DNA from 4 places in the Flavonifractor porci genome. Region 4 is predicted to be linked to each of the others. Evidence: riboswitches for the same ligand, from Rfam matches in the RefSeq annotation. Region 4 holds a riboswitch; each other region holds the start of a gene.
What was found. Region 4 has a riboswitch for cobalamin ahead of WHJ28_RS08120 (S-layer homology domain-containing protein). Riboswitches for the same ligand answer to the same signal wherever they lie in the genome.
Positions count from the first base shown of each region.

Region 1: another riboswitch for cobalamin. It lies ahead of WHJ28_RS03035 (energy-coupling factor ABC transporter permease); the one in region 4 lies ahead of WHJ28_RS08120 (S-layer homology domain-containing protein).
Region 2: another riboswitch for cobalamin. It lies ahead of WHJ28_RS12700 (homing endonuclease associated repeat-containing protein); the one in region 4 lies ahead of WHJ28_RS08120 (S-layer homology domain-containing protein).
Region 3: another riboswitch for cobalamin. It lies ahead of WHJ28_RS07425 (ABC transporter substrate-binding protein); the one in region 4 lies ahead of WHJ28_RS08120 (S-layer homology domain-containing protein).

Region 1 is NZ_JBBHLB010000002.1:162,002-166,263, forward strand. It holds gene WHJ28_RS03020 (cobyric acid synthase) at 1-267, shown strand, start outside; gene WHJ28_RS03025 (precorrin-8X methylmutase) at 271-918, shown strand; gene WHJ28_RS03030 (sirohydrochlorin cobaltochelatase) at 924-1,709, shown strand; cobalamin riboswitch at 1,690-1,879, shown strand; gene WHJ28_RS03035 (energy-coupling factor ABC transporter permease) at 1,913-2,632, shown strand; gene WHJ28_RS03040 (energy-coupling factor ABC transporter substrate-binding protein) at 2,646-2,942, shown strand; gene cbiQ (cobalt ECF transporter T component CbiQ) at 2,945-3,724, shown strand; gene WHJ28_RS03050 (ATP-binding cassette domain-containing protein) at 3,721-4,262, shown strand, end outside.
Region 2 is NZ_JBBHLB010000015.1:60,280-64,541, forward strand. It holds gene WHJ28_RS12695 (DUF4118 domain-containing protein) at 1-821, opposite strand, end outside; cobalamin riboswitch at 2,167-2,390, shown strand; gene WHJ28_RS12700 (homing endonuclease associated repeat-containing protein) at 2,485-3,462, shown strand; gene WHJ28_RS12705 (ABC transporter substrate-binding protein) at 3,541-4,262, shown strand, end outside.
Region 3 is NZ_JBBHLB010000006.1:131,105-135,366, reverse strand. It holds gene WHJ28_RS07430 (FecCD family ABC transporter permease) at 1-580, opposite strand, end outside; gene WHJ28_RS07425 (ABC transporter substrate-binding protein) at 581-1,627, opposite strand; cobalamin riboswitch at 1,758-1,948, opposite strand; gene vanG (D-alanine--D-serine ligase VanG) at 2,275-3,312, shown strand; gene WHJ28_RS07415 (D-alanyl-D-alanine carboxypeptidase family protein) at 3,309-4,058, shown strand; gene WHJ28_RS07410 (LbetaH domain-containing protein) at 4,063-4,262, shown strand, end outside.
Region 4 is NZ_JBBHLB010000007.1:78,958-83,219, forward strand. It holds gene WHJ28_RS08120 (S-layer homology domain-containing protein) at 1-2,915, opposite strand, end outside; cobalamin riboswitch at 3,025-3,249, opposite strand; gene WHJ28_RS08125 (homing endonuclease associated repeat-containing protein) at 3,246-3,773, opposite strand.

The sequences.
Region 1 (4,262 bases), on a different contig from region 4:
AAGTTTGTCACCCAGACCGGGGAGGAACACACCGACGGCCTGAGTAACGGCAACGTGTGGGGCTGCTACGTCCACGGCATCTTTGACAAGGCCGGGGCGGCCTCCGCTCTGGTGAACTGCCTGCTGAAGGCCAAGGGCCTGGAGGGACAGGCCGCCAGCGTGGACTGGCAGGAGTACGCCCAGCGGCAATACGACAAGCTGGCGGACGGTCTGCGGGCCAGTCTGGATATGGAGCGGATCTACCGCATCCTGAACGGGGAGGAATGATCCATGAAAAAGATAGAGTTGCAGCGGGTGGCCCCCGCTGAGATCGAGGCCAGAAGTATGGAGATCATTGGCCAGGAGCTGGGTGAGCGGGTATTTCCCGCCGACCAGCTGCCGGTGATCAAGCGGGCCATCCACACCAGCGCCGACTTCGACTATGCCGACAATCTGGTGTTCTCTCCTGACGCGGTGGCGGCGGGTATTGCCGCCATCAAGGGGGGCTGCACCATCGTCACCGATACCCAGATGGCCTTCTCCGGGGTCAACAAGAAGGTGCTGGAGAAGTTCGGCGGCAAGGCCGTATGCTTCATGTCCGACCCGGATGTGGCTGCCGAGGCCAAGGCTCGTGGGGAGACCCGGGCCACTGTGTCCATGGAGCGGGCCGCTCAGCTGGAGGGCCCTCTGGTGCTGGCCATCGGCAACGCCCCCACTGCTCTGGTGCGGATTTGCGAATTGATCGAAGAGGGGAAGATGGCCCCCGCCCTGGTGATCGGCGTGCCGGTGGGCTTTGTCAACGTGGTGGAGAGCAAGGAGCTGCTCCTCACCATGGATATCCCCCACATCGTGGCCCGGGGCCGCAAGGGAGGCAGCAATGTGGCCGCCGCCATCTGCAACGCCCTGCTCTACCAGGCCAGCAACAACGTACGGGAGTGAAGGATATGAATAGACAAGCCCTTCTGGCGGTGTCCTTCGGCACCAGCCACCGGGACACCCTGGAAAAGACCATCGCCGCCATTGAGAAGGCCCTGGCCGCCGCCTTTCCGGAGCGCACCCTGCGCCGGGCCTTCACCAGCGGTATGATTTTAAGAAAGCTGGAGCGGGAGGGTACCCACATCGACGACGTGCCCGCCGCCCTGGAGAAGCTGGCGGCGGAGGGATACACCGACGTGCTGGTCCAGCCCACCCACATCATGAACGGCGATGAGTACGACAAGATGATGGACCTGGCCACCCCTTTTGAAGACCGGTTTGAGAAGCTGACCTTTGGCCGCCCCTTGCTCACCGAGACCGGGGACTACCTGGACGCGGTGCAGGCTCTGCTCCATAATCTGCCGGAGGCGGAGGAGGGCAAGGCCATCCTCTACATGGGCCACGGCACCGAGCACTTTGCCAACTCCTGTTACGCCCTGCTGGAGTATGTGTTCCGGGATATGGGCCGGAAGGATGTGGTCATCGGCACGGTGGAAGGCTACCCCGGGTTCGGGGAGGCGGCGCGCCGTATCCAAGAACTGGGCGCCACAAAGGTGGAGCTGCGCCCCCTGATGATCGTGGCGGGCGACCACGCCAAAAACGATCTGGCGGGGGAGGAGGAGGATTCCTGGAAGTCCCTGCTGGAGCAGAAGGGCTACGCCGTCAACTGTGTGCTCCAGGGCCTGGGGGAGTTTCCCAGCATCCAGGCCCTCTTTGTCAAGCACGCCGGAGAGGCCAAACAACTCCAGGCGTAAGCCTGTTTTGCATAGAGGGCCGGGAAAAGGGAAGCCGGGTGGAAATCCCGCGCAGTCCCGCTGCCGTAAGAGAAGAGCCGCCGGGCACCATGTCACTGGGGAAACCTGGGAAGACGCACGGCGGCAGAGAGGCTCAAGCCGGAAAACCTTGCCCGGCCCGGCAATCCAAACGCCTACGAGTGATAGGAAAGGATGAAACGACTATGAGAACTCTGACTGCCAACAAAACCGTCCGCGCCGCGGCGGTGCTGGTGGGGCTGCTGGGTCTGATGACCATGAGCGCCTCCGCCATGCACATTGCCGAAGGTATGCTGCCCGTGCCCTGGGCCATCGGCTGGGGCGCGGTGTGTGTGCCCTTCCTGGTGGCCGGCTTCTTCTCCATCAAGAAGAAGATCGACCAGGCCCCCCGGGCCAAGATCCTGCTGGCCATGTGCGGCGCCTTCGCCTTCGTGCTGTCCGCCCTGAAGATCCCCTCGGTGTCCGGCTCCTGCTCCCACCCCACCGGTGTGGGCCTGGGCGCCATCCTGTTCGGGCCCCTGGTCATGACGGTGCTGGGACTGATCGTGCTTCTCTTCCAGGCCCTGCTGCTGGCCCACGGCGGCCTCACCACCCTGGGCGCCAACGTATTCTCCATGGCCATTGCCGGGCCCATCGTGTCCTGGCTGGTCTATAAGCTGCTGCGGAAGGTCAAGGCTCCCGCCGCTGTGGCGGTGTTTGCCGCCGCCGCCCTGGGCGACCTCTTCACCTATGTGGTCACCTCGGTACAGCTGGGGGTCATCAACGGCGGCATGGTGAAGTTCCTTACCATCTTCGCCGTCACCCAGGTACCGCTGGCCATTGCCGAGGGCCTGCTCACCGTGGTGATCTTCAACGTGCTGGAGAAGTACAGCAAGACCGAGCTCCATGAGCTGCAGGTGCTGTAAGGAGGGGATGGATATGAAAGTTTGGCAGAAAAATTTGATTTTGATCCTGTTGGTGGTGGTCATCGCCGCCGTGCCCCTGTGGCTGCTGCCCAACGCCGAGTTCGGCGGAGCCGACGGCCAGGCTGAGGAGGCCATTATGGAGCTCAACCCCGACTATGAGCCCTGGTTTGAGCCCATTCTGGAGCCCGCCAGCGGCGAGGTGGAGTCCATGCTCTTCGCTCTCCAGGCCGCCATCGGCGCCGGTGTGGTGGGCTTTATTCTGGGCCGCATCACCAAGAAGCCGGACGGGAAAGAGAAAGGAACGAACTGACCATGGGCACCGACCGCTACGCCTATCAGTCCCGCCTGCGGCGGGTGTCCCCCATGCCCAAGCTGCTGCTGACGGTGGTCGCCCTGGTGATTTGCCTGTGCTGCGACAGCGTGGCGGTGGGCCTGTTTACCCTGGTTCTGATGGGGGTGCTTATTACCGCCCTGGGGGGACTGCCCCCCAGGGTGTACCTCCATTTTCTCAAGGTGCCGCTGATCTTCCTGGTCATCGGCTGCCTTACCATCGTGGCGGGGGCCTATCCTGCCGGGACAGAGATGGTGGCCGCCATTCCGGTGGGCGACAGCTTGTGGGGCTTTACCATGGATGGCCTTTGGCTGGGCGGGCGCATTTTCTGCAAGGCCCTGGGGGCGGTGGGATGTATGTACTTTCTCTCTCTCAATACCCCCGTTACCGACCTGACCATGGCCCTGGAGAAGCTCCATGTGCCAAAGCTGCTGGTGGAGCTGATGGAGCTCATCTACCGCTTCATCTTCGTGCTGGCTGAGACGGCTTCCAACATCCGCACCGCCCAGGATTCCCGGCTGGGCTACCGGGGATTTCGCCGGTCGGTGTCCTCCTTGGGGATGCTCTCCTCCATGGTGTTTCTGCGGGCATGGCGGAAGGCCGACCGTATCTATACCGCCCTGGAGTCCCGGGGCTATACCGGCAGCCTCACCACCCTGAACGACGCCTACCGTCCGGGGTGGGGGCTGCTCCCCCTCACCGCCCTGGCGGCGGCGGGGCAGATCGCCATTTGGCTTGTGGAAGGGAGGCTGCTGGGATGAAGGCCATCCAGGCAGAAGATCTGTGTTATACCTATGAGGACGGCACCATAGCCCTGGACCATATTACCTTTGCCGCGGAAAAGGGCAAGGTCACCGGTATTCTGGGGGCCAACGGGGCGGGCAAATCCACCCTGTTTCTCAGCCTCAACGGGGTGCTCACCCCCAAGAGCGGCAAGGTGGTGCTTGGGGGCCAGCCGGTGCGCTACGATAAAAAGGGCCTGCTGGAGCTGCGCCGCCGGGTGGGCATTGTGTTTCAGGACCCGGACGACCAGCTGTTCTCCGCCGACGTGTACCGGGACGTGTCCTTCGGCGGGGTAAATCTGGGCCTGCCGGCGGAGGAGGTCCGCCGCCGGGTGGAAGCCGCCCTGGAACGTACCGGCGTGTCCCACCTGCGGGACAAACCCACCCATGCCCTGTCCTACGGACAGAAGAAGCGGGTGGCTATCGCCGGGGTGCTGGTGATGGAGCCGGAGGTGCTCATCCTGGACGAGCCCACCGCCGGCCTGGACCCCCAGGGGGTGAGCGACATCATGAAGCT
Region 2 (4,262 bases), on a different contig from region 4:
CTGTGAAAGGCTTCTGCCATTCTGGCGGCCGTGCGGATCACCTTGGCGTTGGATGGCGCAGAAGACAAGCAAATCAGAATATGCTCCCCTGCTTTTGCGCTTTTCCCCTTGCCTTCTTGTAGTGCTGTGCGGTTTAGTTGATCCGCCGTCCGCCGCATGGCAATCTCACGCAGTGCAGCTAAATTCTCAGTGGTAAAAAAGTTCTGGAGAGCCTGCCTGGCCTGACGTTCCCGGTATACTTTTCCCGTCTGAAGCCGCTTTACCAGCTCATCGGGCGCAATATCCACCAGCTCAACCTGATTGGCCCGGTCAAACACATGATCTGGAATCCGCTCATTTACCGCAATCCCCGTAATAGAAGATATCAAGTCGTTCAATGATTCCAGATGCTGTACATTGACCGTGGTATAGACATTGATCCCGGCCTGGAGCAATTCCTCCACATCTTGATAGCGTTTTGTGTGCCGGCATCCCTGGGCATTGTTATGTGCCAATTCATCCACAAGGATGAGCTGTGGTTTCCGCTGCAAGGCCTGATCCAGGTCAAACTCCTTCAGTTTGATCCCTCGATAATCAATCTCCTGACAGGGCAAAACCTCCAGCCCCTCCAACAGCGCTAATGTTTCGGGCCTTGCGTGTCGCTCCACATAGCCCACTACAACATCGATACCCTCTTTTTTCGCCTGGTGAGCCGCCTCCAGCATGGCGTATGTCTTTCCCACACCTGCTGCATATCCAAAAAATATCTTTAATCGCCCTGGAGAATCTCTGCGCTCTGTGTTATATGGAGCATATTCCAGGTCCCTTTCTGTCTGATCCATATACATTCTCCTTTTACCATTTTCTTGGGATAATCTTGTTTTTATCGTATCATGCGTGGTACTATGAAACTATAAACAAAGTGTCTGCCAGATTAAGATGGAATAAAGATCATATTTCAGGCATAAAAAGCCGGACACCAGCATTACCTGGCGTCCGGTTCAACGGGCCATCCACACGCCTACAGGCGGAGCAAAGTCAACGACACTGTCTTTGGACTGGAATTCTCATTCATCCTCCTTTTCATTGAAAGGCATACTCCCAAAACAGCCTGATCAACAGGCTTGATGGGGTAATCACAATGCCCGCGAAATAAAAAGTGCATGAGCCTTATTTCTCTAGTTTTAGGGTGGCATTAAGCAATGGTCCATTTTTCCAACACAACTTATGCAGCCTCTTTATCTGTGCCCTGCGTCGCCCTGGGCAGCGATACGCAAGGCACAGATCAGGAGCAAAACCTGTTTTCGTGCGTCATACACGAGGATGAAAATTAGAATCTGATGTGCAGAAAACCGCAGTATTAAGCGAAAAATCAGCCAAAAAAGCAAAGAAATGGCCGGATATTGGGCTGGCTCAGCACCAGGACGCAGAAGTTCAGCAAGCGACTGATTTCACTTCCCTTTTCCTGCTTTTCAGTACGTCTTTGGACGCTGTTTTACAGAAAATTGGATGGTTTTGGCGCTATGAGTGTTCCAGAAATGTGTTCCGTTTTCTTCTGTAAGGAGCACACAAGGAACAAAATCGTAAGCGAAGACAAAAGCCTAATGAAGCAGGAGATCGTTCCGCAAGGAGCGTATCTCCTGCTTTTTTGTGCTGTGTGGCGTGTGGAGCAGATATCCACACGGAACGCCTTCCCATCACGCTTTGTAGAACGGCAGCGCCTTGCCGGAAATGAGACCTTTCCTCAGGCCGTTCCCCGTTTTGCTGACAACCACACCAAAATGCAGTCTGTCCAGACGCACACATTCTTTCTTCAGCTCCAGGAACTTTAAGATACGAAAGGTGTTATAAACCAACATCAGCGGGACAGGCAGCCTGCCGGACTTCCAACGGCAGAGGGTGCACGGAGTTTTCTGCAAGCTTTTGGCAGTTCACATAGAATCATGCTTGCAATGTACCGTGCAATGCAGTATAATAAATTCTAACAATTAAAATATTGCAGATACGATGAGAAACTTGTTGGAAACAGGTGCTCTTTGTCATAAGCCGGTGGGAATCCGGCGCGGAGGCCGTATTCGTCATGAGACGTCAGCCGGCAGTGATCGTACATCAAGTGGCACCTTTTGGGGAATCGTAGGCTGTTTTGTAAAAGTGCGGTCTTTCCAAAATGGAAAGACCGCACTTTTTATTTTCAATCAAGCTTTTTGTGGCCTTTCAGAAGATGGAGGCTGAACAAGGGAATCGGGTGAGAATCCCGGACGGTAACCGCCGCTGTATGCGTGATGTCCGCTGCTCGTCAACGAAAGTTCGCCATTGGGGACGTACCCTGAGAAGGCAGAGCAGACCGGCGAAGGCAGGAAGATCCTGTCCCAAGCGCAAGTCAGAAGACCTACAAAAAGAGGATACGCCGCGTGCGGGACGCCGCACCCGGTGGCTGCACACACAGAAAAGCGGCTGTGGATTCTAACGATCCACAGCCGCTTTTGCGGAAAAGAGGGAAGATATATGGAGATGAACCGTTCCCGCGACCAGCTGGCAGACCAGAAATCCATGGTAATCGACCTGATTCGGGCCGGATGCTCCTCTCAGGAAGAATCTGAAGCGCAGTACGCCTGTTATTCTATAAATACCCCCCAGGGAAAAGCGCTCTGCGCCGCCTTCTCTGATGATGCGCTGTTGGAGCTGCTGCGGGAAACTGCAAAGGATCTGGGGCACTCACCCGCCCAAGGTGAGGTCCACTGGCTCTTGCGGGAATATCTGCGCAGCCGTTTTCATAACTGGCCGGGCGCGCTGCGGGCAGCGGGCCTGAACCGCGCAGCTGGACGGGGCGGTCTATCTTTTGCCCGGGTGGAGCAAAAGGAGTCCGAAATCCAGGCACTGCTGGCTCAAGTACGAGAAGCCGCAAAGGCGCTGGGACGAATCCCCCATCCATCAGACTTGCCCGAGATCGGTCAGCAGTTAAAAAAGCAATATCAGACCTGGGGTCAGGTGCTGACCGCCGCCGGAGCGGAAGAAGCTGCCGCCGCCGGTCTGCGGAAATTTGACAGTCTGGAAGAAGCGGACAAACAGCGGCTGGCCCAGCTTCTGGTCCTGGCTCAACAACTCAACCGGGCGCCTCTGCGCAGCGAAGTACAAGACGAACTGCGAACAGCGCTTATACAGCGCTTTGGTTCCTGGCGAAATACCCTCTACCAGATCGACCTGGAACCAGTACGGCGGATCACCCCCTTTGTCAACACCCCGCTCCACAGGGGAGAGAGCCGCTCCAGGGCCACCCACCGCGGGGATCTCTATGATTGCCACTACCGGATCCTGCATCTGGATCAAAAGACGGCTGCGGACCTGGCTTTTATCCGGGCCATGGCAGAAAAGCTGGGGCGTCCTCCCCGTCGCCGGGAAGTACCACCGGAGGTCCGCAGGCGATTACAGGAGTCCTGCGGTTCCTGGTCCAACGCCCTATTCCAGTTGGGACTTCAGGCGTGAAGCCTTTACATTGGGAATATCGCGCAGGTATGCTGTGCGTTTCCATCAATCTGACAGCAGAAGAAAGGGAGAACCATGATGAAGAACAAGCGACTCTTATCCGCACTGTTGGGCGCTGTGCTGGCGCTGTCCCTGGCCGCCTGCGGCGGAACTCCTGCGCCTGTTGGCTCAGAGGCGCCTGCCACCGGGGTGGATCAGACTCGAGAAATCGTTTTTGCCGCCTCCAGGGATCAGTGTCCCGGCGAGCAGGACGCCTACTACGCCTCCATGTCCCTGGGGGTGTGGGAACCCCTGATCACCAAGGACGAGCACGGCAAGCCCGCACCTGCTCTGGCCACCGAATGGGAGCACAATGAGGACTCCACCGTATGGACCTTCCACCTGCGGCAGGGCGTGACCTTCTCCAATGGTACCCCCTTCAACGCCGACATCGTGCTGGCCAATTTCGACCGCATGAAGAAGGGCCCCTTTGAATCCTCCTTCTACGGCATGAACATCGACACCATCTACCCTGGCCTGCTGTCTTATGAGAAGACCGACGACTATACCGTGGTACTCACCCTTTCCGAAGGTCAGCCCCTGCTGGACTATACCATGGTCAACTACGGCTCGGCCATCTTTGAACCTGCCTGCTTTGCCCAGGACGGCACCTTTAACGGCTTTCCCATCGGCACCGGTCCCTATGTGGTGACGGAAAACGTGCTGGGCCAGTATTGTATCATTGAGCGCAGCGACAATTACTGGGGCACCCCCGGCATTGCTCAGACCTTCCGCTTTAAAGTCATCCCTGATGCGGAGAC
Region 3 (4,262 bases), on a different contig from region 4:
GGTCATTGTTGAGGATATAGATGAACAGGTTGGAAAAACCGGCGCATACGGCGCTCATGGCGGCGCCGGCCAGCAGCAGCTTGACCGCGTTGACCTGTCCGCCCAGATTGGCCAGCGCCATGACCGCCAAAGATACGGCAAAGGCCCCGGCGCAGCCCAGCAGCCCCATGGCGCTGCCGCCCAAAAAGGCCCCGGCGCCCAGCAGCATGGCCAGGGTGGCGCCCAGATAGGCGCCGGAGGATACCCCCAGCACATAGGGATCGGCCAGCGGGTTTTTGACAATGGCCTGCATTACCGCGCCGCACACAGCCAGGCCCATTCCCACGCCCACGGCCAGGATCAGCCGGGGCAGGCGGATGAACCACACCACGTCATGGACGCCGCCGCTGCCCCACCGGGCGGGGTCGCCCAGGCCAAAGAGCTCATGCAGCAGCACCCGGTAGACGTCTCCCGGGGGGATGGACATGGTGCCCAGGCTGACGGCTGCCAGCAGGGACGCCAGCAGGACCGCCAGCAGGACGGCGCACACCGCCAGATAGGTCCAGGGATGCCGGGCCAGAACATTCCGCCGGGGCTCCATTTACAGCTCCAGACCGGGATACATCCCCTGGGCCAGGGTGTTGAGCCCGTCAATGGTGCGGGGGCCGCTGGCGTACATATCGCCCAGCATGATGAGGTGAACGCGGCCCTTTTGAACGGCGGAAAGGCTGGCGAAGGCGGGATCGTCCTGAATGGCGGCCAGCTGGGCGGCCTTGACCGTCTCGGGGTCGTCTCCGTCATAGGCCATGTAGACCACAAAGATCACGTCCGGGTCACAGGTCACCAGATCCTCCTTGCCCATGTCGCTGCCCTGGGGCTTGGCCAGCTGTCCGCCCAGCGCGCGCACCATATCGCCGGCCAGTGTGTCCGCGCCGTAATTGGTGATGCTGCCGCCGGCAGGCTCCACCACCGCCACCCGAAGGGGCTGCTGTCCCGGCACGGCGGCCAGGGTGGCTTCCACCTGCCCCTTCATTTCATCCACCAGGGCTGCGGCCCGATCCTCCGCCCCGAAGATCCTGCCGATGTTCAGAATATCCTCGTACTCATGCTCCAGGGTGCGGGTGCCGCCGGGCACGGTGTTGGAGTTCATGTAGGTGGCCACGCCCTTTTCGTTCCAGCTGTGTACGTCGCCCAGTTTTTTGTCCCCAAAGTAGGAACCCCAGGAGAAGATCATATCGGGTTCCAGCAGGGTGACGGTCTCCAGATCGGGGGCGAAAACGGAAGCGTCGTACTTCATGTTGGCAAAACCGGCCTGCCACTCCTCCTTGACCTCATTGTCCAGTCCGTAGGAGGCCAGCACATGATCCTCCAGGCCCAGGGCGATCATGGTCTCGATACAGCCCTGATAGACGCACAGCACCCGTTCCGGCGGGGCCTCATAGGTGTAGGTGACCGGCTGGCCGGCGTAGTCATAGTTGGTGATGGTGACCGGGTAGTGGGCGTCCGCCGATGGCGTTTCCGCGGTTTGGACGGGACTTGTGCCGGCGGGGGGCGGGGAGCTGGCCGGCGTGCCCCCGGAACAGCCGGCCAGAGACAGGACCAAAGCCGAGGCGACAAGCAGGGACGCGGCGGTGCGGATTCCATTCATAGAACATTCCTCCTGATGTGATGATATATGCGCCAGCCGCAAAAAAGAGAAAAAGTCCGCTTTCCAGAGAAAGCGGACTTCCAGATCTGACCGGGGCTGCAGCACTGGACAGGGCTCTTTCTGCGGAAGATGCCTATCCCCTATCCAAGCAGGTTTCCTGGCTTACGGATCAACACGCACCGCGCCTTCTCGTCCCCCGTTTGGGCGGGATAATGGCTGCTGCGGTTTGTTCCCCGTTTACAGTGACCGGATCGCTCGGGACTTTCACCCGATTCCCTTTTCACCCAGCCGAAGCTGGACACTTGGAAGGTAGTATAGATTGTGGCCCTATTCTAATGGATGTCGTGCTTTTTGTCAAGAAAATGCACTTTTTTCCTGAAATGCCGCAGCTTTCAAACTGCTCAGGATCTTTGCCTGGATGAACCGCAAGGAGGATGACGACTGGCCTTTGCCCTGCCTGAGGGCGTTCGGACGCTGCCGGGGCTCTGGGCGGGAGGTGAGATGAGAGCCTTGTTGTAAGAAAATAGAAAGAAATGTTTGGAAACTTGTAGGGTGCGGGAAAGAAAAAGCAAAAACATCAAACGCCTTGCTTTGGTACCATATCGGTATCAAAGCAAGGCGTTTTTGCCTGTTGGGAGGAATCTACAATGAAAACCATTCTGGTACTTTTCGGCGGCTGCTCCACGGAGTATGCCGTTTCTCTGCAATCGGCCCATGCCGTGGTGAGCCATATGGACCGGGAGGCCTATACGCCCCTGCTGGTGGGCATCACCCGCTGGGGACAGTGGCTGTACTATACCGGCCCTCTGGACCGGATGGAGGCTGATACCTGGCAGCAGGAAAGCTGTACCCCCTGCACCCTCTCCCTGGACCGGGGGCGGGGGGAGCTTCTGCTGCTGGACGGTACCGGAACGCGGCTTCATTTTGACGGGGCCTTCCCGGTGCTCCACGGGAAAAATGGGGAGGACGGCACCCTCCAGGGCCTGCTGGAATTGGCGGGGGTGCCGGTGATCGGCTGCGGTACCCTGGCCAGCGCCCTGTGCATGGACAAGGACCGGGCCCATAAGCTGGCCGCCCTGGCGGGGGTGAAGGTTCCCCGGGGGACGGTGGTGGACCGAAACTGGCGGGAGGCCGACCTCCAGAGGGTGGCCCGGGACCTGGGCTATCCCCTGTTCGTCAAGCCGGTGCGGGCCGGTTCCTCCTTCGGCATCACCCGGGTGACCGGGCCGGAGGCCCTGGTGGAGGCGGTAAAGGAGGCACTGAAGCACGACCGGGAGGCCCTACTGGAGGAGGCGGTGCCCGGCTTTGAGGTGGGGTGCGCCGTGCTGGGCAACGAGGAACTGACGGTGGGGCTGGTGGATGAGATCCAGCTGTCCCAGGGCTTCTTTGACTACGAGGAGAAGTACACCCTCAAGACCTCCGCCATCCACTGTCCCGCCCGCATCCGGCCGGAGCAGGCGGCGGCCATCCAGGAGGCGGCCCGGATCATTTATCAGGCCCTGGACTGTCGGGTGTTTGCCCGGGTGGACCTGTTCCTCACCCCGGAGGGGGAGATCTACTTCAACGAGGTCAACACCATCCCCGGCTTTACCGCCCACAGCCGCTACCCCAATATGATGAAGGGGATCGGCCTGAACTTTCCCGCCCTGGTGAGCCGCCTCATTGCCCTGGGGCTGGAGCCGTGAGGGGGGAGGGGACGGTCCGGGACCTGACCTCCACCGGACCGCTGATTTTGGTCAACGCCGCCCATCCCCTGCGGGCCCCGGCCAATCCGGAGTTGGCGGAGCTGGAGGGCGGGGTGCAGCTGGAACGCCGGGCGGCGGCGGCCCTGAGGGCCTGCCTCCGGGCGGTAGGGGGGACGTCGGGTATCCTCCCCGTGTCCGGCTGGCGCAGCCGGGCGGAGCAGCAGGCCATCTGGGACAACACCCTGGCCAAAGAGGGGCTGGCTTTTACCCAAAGCTATGTGGCCATGCCCGGTTGCAGTGAGCACCAGACCGGTCTGGCCATCGACCTGGGCCGGCGGCAGGAGAACGTGGACTTCATCCGCCCCTACTTTCCCGACGAGGGAGTGTGCCGGGCCTTCCGGCTGGCAGCCCCCCGGTACGGCTTCGTGCTGCGCTATCCCGCCGGGCGGGAGACCGTCACAGGCATCGCCCATGAGCCCTGGCACTTCCGCTATGTGGGGCCGGTCCACGGGGAGATTATGGCCCGGCTGGACCTGACCCTGGAGGAGTATCTGGAGGAGCTGCGGAACTATCCAGCCGGTGGGGCTCCCTTCCGCTTTGCCGCGGCGGAGTGGGAGTGCGCCGTCACCTACCTCCCCGGCGGGGTGGGGGAGCCCTTCCGGCTGGCGGGCCAGCAGGGGCTGCTGTGCTCCGGTGACAACTGCGGGGGCGTGGTGGCCGCCTCCTGGCGGAGCACAGGGGGGTGAGGACATGGGAAAGGACAGGCTGGTTGCCCGGTCCAGAGGGGATGGACTGGGCTGGTTCTGGCGGCTGTACCGGCTGCGGCGGAAAACCAAGCACCGGCTGGTGCGGAGCCTGTGCACCTACCTGATGTGCCGCAGCGCCCACCGCCACGGGGGCTATGTGGGACCGGGTGCGGAGTTTGACTCACCGCCGGTCCTCCCCCACGG
Region 4 (4,262 bases):
TCTGTGGCCATGCCGTCAGAGCCGCCGTTCATGGAGTGGCGAAAAGAACCATCCTCCAGCCCATACATCAACAGGCCGTCCACCAGACTGGAGCCCGTCTTCACAAATCTGGGATCTGTATCCGGGTCGATCCCCAACGCGGCCAGCGCCACAATCACCTGACTGGTGGATTCCGGGTTCCCGTAAGAGCCGTCGGTCCCCTGGGCCTGGGACAGATGCGTTACCGCCTTGTCTACGGCAGTTTTGACCGCATCGTTGCTGTAATAAGGAGCAAGGGCCTGCAGCGCCATGCCGGTAATATCCACATCAAAGGCGGGACCGCTCAATCCAAAGCCGCCTTCCGGCGCCTGATAGTTCCCAAGCAGTTTTTCAATCATCTGCTGACGGGTCATGGAAACAGATTCCGGCTGCTGGAAGCTGTCGTGGGCGTTGGTGGCCAGCAGCGCATAGATCAGCTCATTGCAGCCCTGCATATCACCCAACGCCGCGCCATTCCAATACTTTCCCTTATTCCAGCTGTAATCCAGAAGATTCACGCCGTCCACATCAGTGGGATCTTTCCCGATGGCCGTCAAAGCAAGGGCCAGCCGCTGGGTCTCGGTCACCTTGTTATCCCAGGGACGGGAGGCGGTATCCTTTTGCTTCTGAACCGCCTGATAGGCAGAGGCATAGTAGGTTTCATAAAAATCAACGGGAACCTCTATACCGGCCCGGGCCAGGCCCAGAATCCCCCACTCATCCAGGAAAGCAGGTGTTTTCTCCGTCAGGCCGTTCAGCTCATAGGCAGCTGTTTTTTTCAAGGCGGCAGACACCTGTTCCTCCACAGGCAAAGCAGGTCCCTGATCGCCGGCCTCCACTGTAATGGTAAGAGTAATGGTCTGTTCGCCATTTGTTGTATCCTTGGCAGTGCCTTTGAGTACCACGGTTCCCTGGGAAATTCCCTTGATGAGCCACTGATCGTTGGACACAGTGCCTTCTTCCAGGGAATACTCCTCATCGGTAGGCATCAAGACCGGATAACTGCGATAGGCCAATGCTTCACCATCGCCGCTGATCTTCTCCCAATTTATATAGCTTTCACTGACGTGAAGGCCGCCGGGATATCGCTCCGGCCATGCGTTGTCGTTTTTTCCAGTAAAAATCAGTCCGGCATCAATACTCTGGCCAACCTTAACTGTTAGTTCCGTCTTGGCTGCGGTTACCTCTTTCAGTGGATTGAGGTAACTCAACGTCACTTTCTTCGTATTGGAAAACTGTTGTTCCAGTTTGGGGTCAGCCGTTGTTACAGTGATATTTGCACTGCCCGCCTTCATGGGAATAAGACTCTGTACCAGCGAACCCTGAAATTCTATGACAGAATTGTTATCAGAAACTGTCACATAGCTGCCGGCGTAGGTAGCGTCCTCCGGCGTGATATCCGCAATGTGATGCTCACTGCCTACCCACTCCTCGCCATCCTTCAGGTGCCGCAGGGGATTGAAGCTGGCCTCGCCCGGGGTGCCGTTCTGGCCGATGGAATTGGGATTGCGGCGATGGATGGTGTACTCACCTTCAAACGTGCACTCAATACCATCGATAGCTGTATAACCGGCTTCCACAGTAACAGACGCTGAAACGCCGTTAAGTTCCGCCGTCAGGTTGGCCGTTCCCTCCTGCTTGATATTGACCCATCCTTGGGAATCCACATTGATCACATGGGGCGCACTGCTTTCCCAGGCAAAAAGGGCGTTATTGGCTTCCCGCTCTTCGCCGCTCACCACCACATATGGTACCATGCTGAACGTACCGCTGCCGGGCGTTTTATAGTTCTTCCCGGTATAGTCTTGTCCGTCGATCTTCAGCTTCAGCTGAAATTCCGGGACCACGGCTTTGAGCCGGAAGGACTGCGTATTCTCACCGCAGGTGGCTGTAACTGTGACTGTGCCGGATTTGCGGGCCCATACCCGGCCCTGGCCATAAACAATAATGGGGGCGTTATCCTGATCGGAGGCAACATCCCACTCCACGTCGCCCTCATACCCCTGGAGCTCCAGCGTGGCCACATCGCCGTCCGGCAGGCCAAACACGCCAATGGTCAACATTTGGTCTGCACTGTTAATGGTTGTTGTTTCTTCTGTGATGAGGTCCGTCATCACAACAGGATAAAATGTGGACTCTACATAGTCCTGTTGCTCTCCCAGCCAGGGAAGCCCCACCGCACTCTGGTGCCACTCCATGCCGCCGGAACGATGCTCATTGAGCAGTTCTCGAAACGCCTCGGATTTCTGATCAGAAACCGTCCTGCTGTCTGTCACCGCGGTCCCGTCATTATCCGCCACAGCTTCGCCATCGGGCCAATAGCTGTTGAAGATCTGTCCTCCCCTGCCTGTATTCACCAAGCCGCCCCAGGAATACCCACCAGGTGTCCTGGAGACATAGCAGTTTACAATAGCGGAATCCGGCAGCATCTCATACACCAAACCGCCGTAGCTGCTCTCCGCCCAGGAATAGCAGTTGATCAGTTTTCCTGATAGCTTACTGACCAGCGGGACGTTGGCGATCGTACCCTTCACACCCAGATTCTGAACGACACCATTGGGTCCCAATGTATCAATCAACGGATTCGGATATTGGTCGGCAGCGGCAAAGGTCACCGTATAACCGTTGCCGTCCAACACGCCGTCAAAGGTCTTGGCAAACATGGAATAGCAGCCCACATAGTCCTCAATATCATTTGCCAGCCTGTAGTAGCCGCTGCCACCTTGCTCCGACAGTGCCGCCAGTTCTTCCGCCGTGGAAATCATCTGCCACTCCTGACCTTCGGGCGGCTCTGTTACCGCCTGAGGCAGCTCACCTCCTGCTGCCAGCGTTTCCAGTGGCAGCAGACCCAGCGCCAGCACCAGGACCAACAGCAAACTCAACACTCGTTTTTTCATGGTTATCCCATCTCTCCTTTCGACTGCTGCTCTGCCGGAGCATAAAAAATGCCGCGGCAGATCCCATTGATCGCCACAGCCGTGTTCCCATGGTCGAGCCGTGTCCTCACAGCCCTTTGCATCTCTTGTAGGTCTTCTGACTTACGCTTCCGGAGAAATGCTCCACAACGCCGGATCTGCCTTCCCGGGTCTCCCCAGTGACTGACTTTCGCCAACGATCCGGCACCTCAGCGCTTACAGCGGCGGTACCCGTTCGGGACTTGCACCCGATTCCCTTGTTCATCCCTCCCTCTGCTTCCGCCGAGACAGGGCCACAACAAATGCTCCTATTTACTTGTTGCAGACTATCCCCCTTTCCTTCTGCCACGTTTGAAAAGACTCCGCAGCAGCAATTACATTCTCCCAAGAGCAAAATCGCTCACAAAGGACTTTGGCTTGCGATACATCCCGCTTGCGCGGCGGGTATCCAAGGCGTTCTCTGCGGACGGTCACGTCCCTCAAAGCGCCGCAGATTCCCGGTTCCTCCCGCAGCATCCGCTCCCAATCCGGCATGGTCAGGTCGGGGGTGGGCAGCCGTCTCATGCCGGCTGCCCGCAGAGCTGCCGGCCAGGTACCGAACCGGGCCTTCAGATAGATGCGGTACAGGGAAAAGACCTCACTTTGCGTGGGAGCACGCCCGATACGAGCGGCGGAAGCGCGCAAAACATCCAGCAACGCCTCATCAGAATAGCTGGCATAGACCGCCCTGCCGAGGCCGCTGGATAACGAAAGGGACGGATGAGGAACCCCTCGCTTCTCTCCTTGCGTGCCGTAATCTGCGTGCTCCGCCGCGTCCCGCTGCGCCAGCTTCTGTATCATATCCCGATACCGCTCCGCCTCTTGCGGCGTTAGTTTGGCCGGACGCGCCTGTCTTCGTTTACTGACGGTCTTCACCCCCTCAATCTTTGGGATCCATCGCCTTAATATAAAAAGCCGGCAGACAATGGCGTGTCTGCCGGCAAAAAGCAGATATCCATTGCCGATCCCTGCAAATTGGGTTTTTGCACATCAAAAATGTGCAAAAACCCAGGCCGTGCCTAGATATGGGCACAGCTGCAAAAATCGGCAATGGATACCACCTTGATCAATTACCATGGAGCAGGCTGACGAACCTGGCTTATGGCCGAAGCCAAATACAGTAGAGGTAAGACTGCGCCGGACTCGCACCGGCTTGTCAGTTGGCATATGTCAAGCATATGACCCGCTCGCAATGTGCATTGTAACCGATTTTTACAGGTCTGTCAAGAATGTATCGGCAGTCAGCGCTATTTCTTGGGCATTCTGCCCCATTTGTCACCGCTGCTCCCT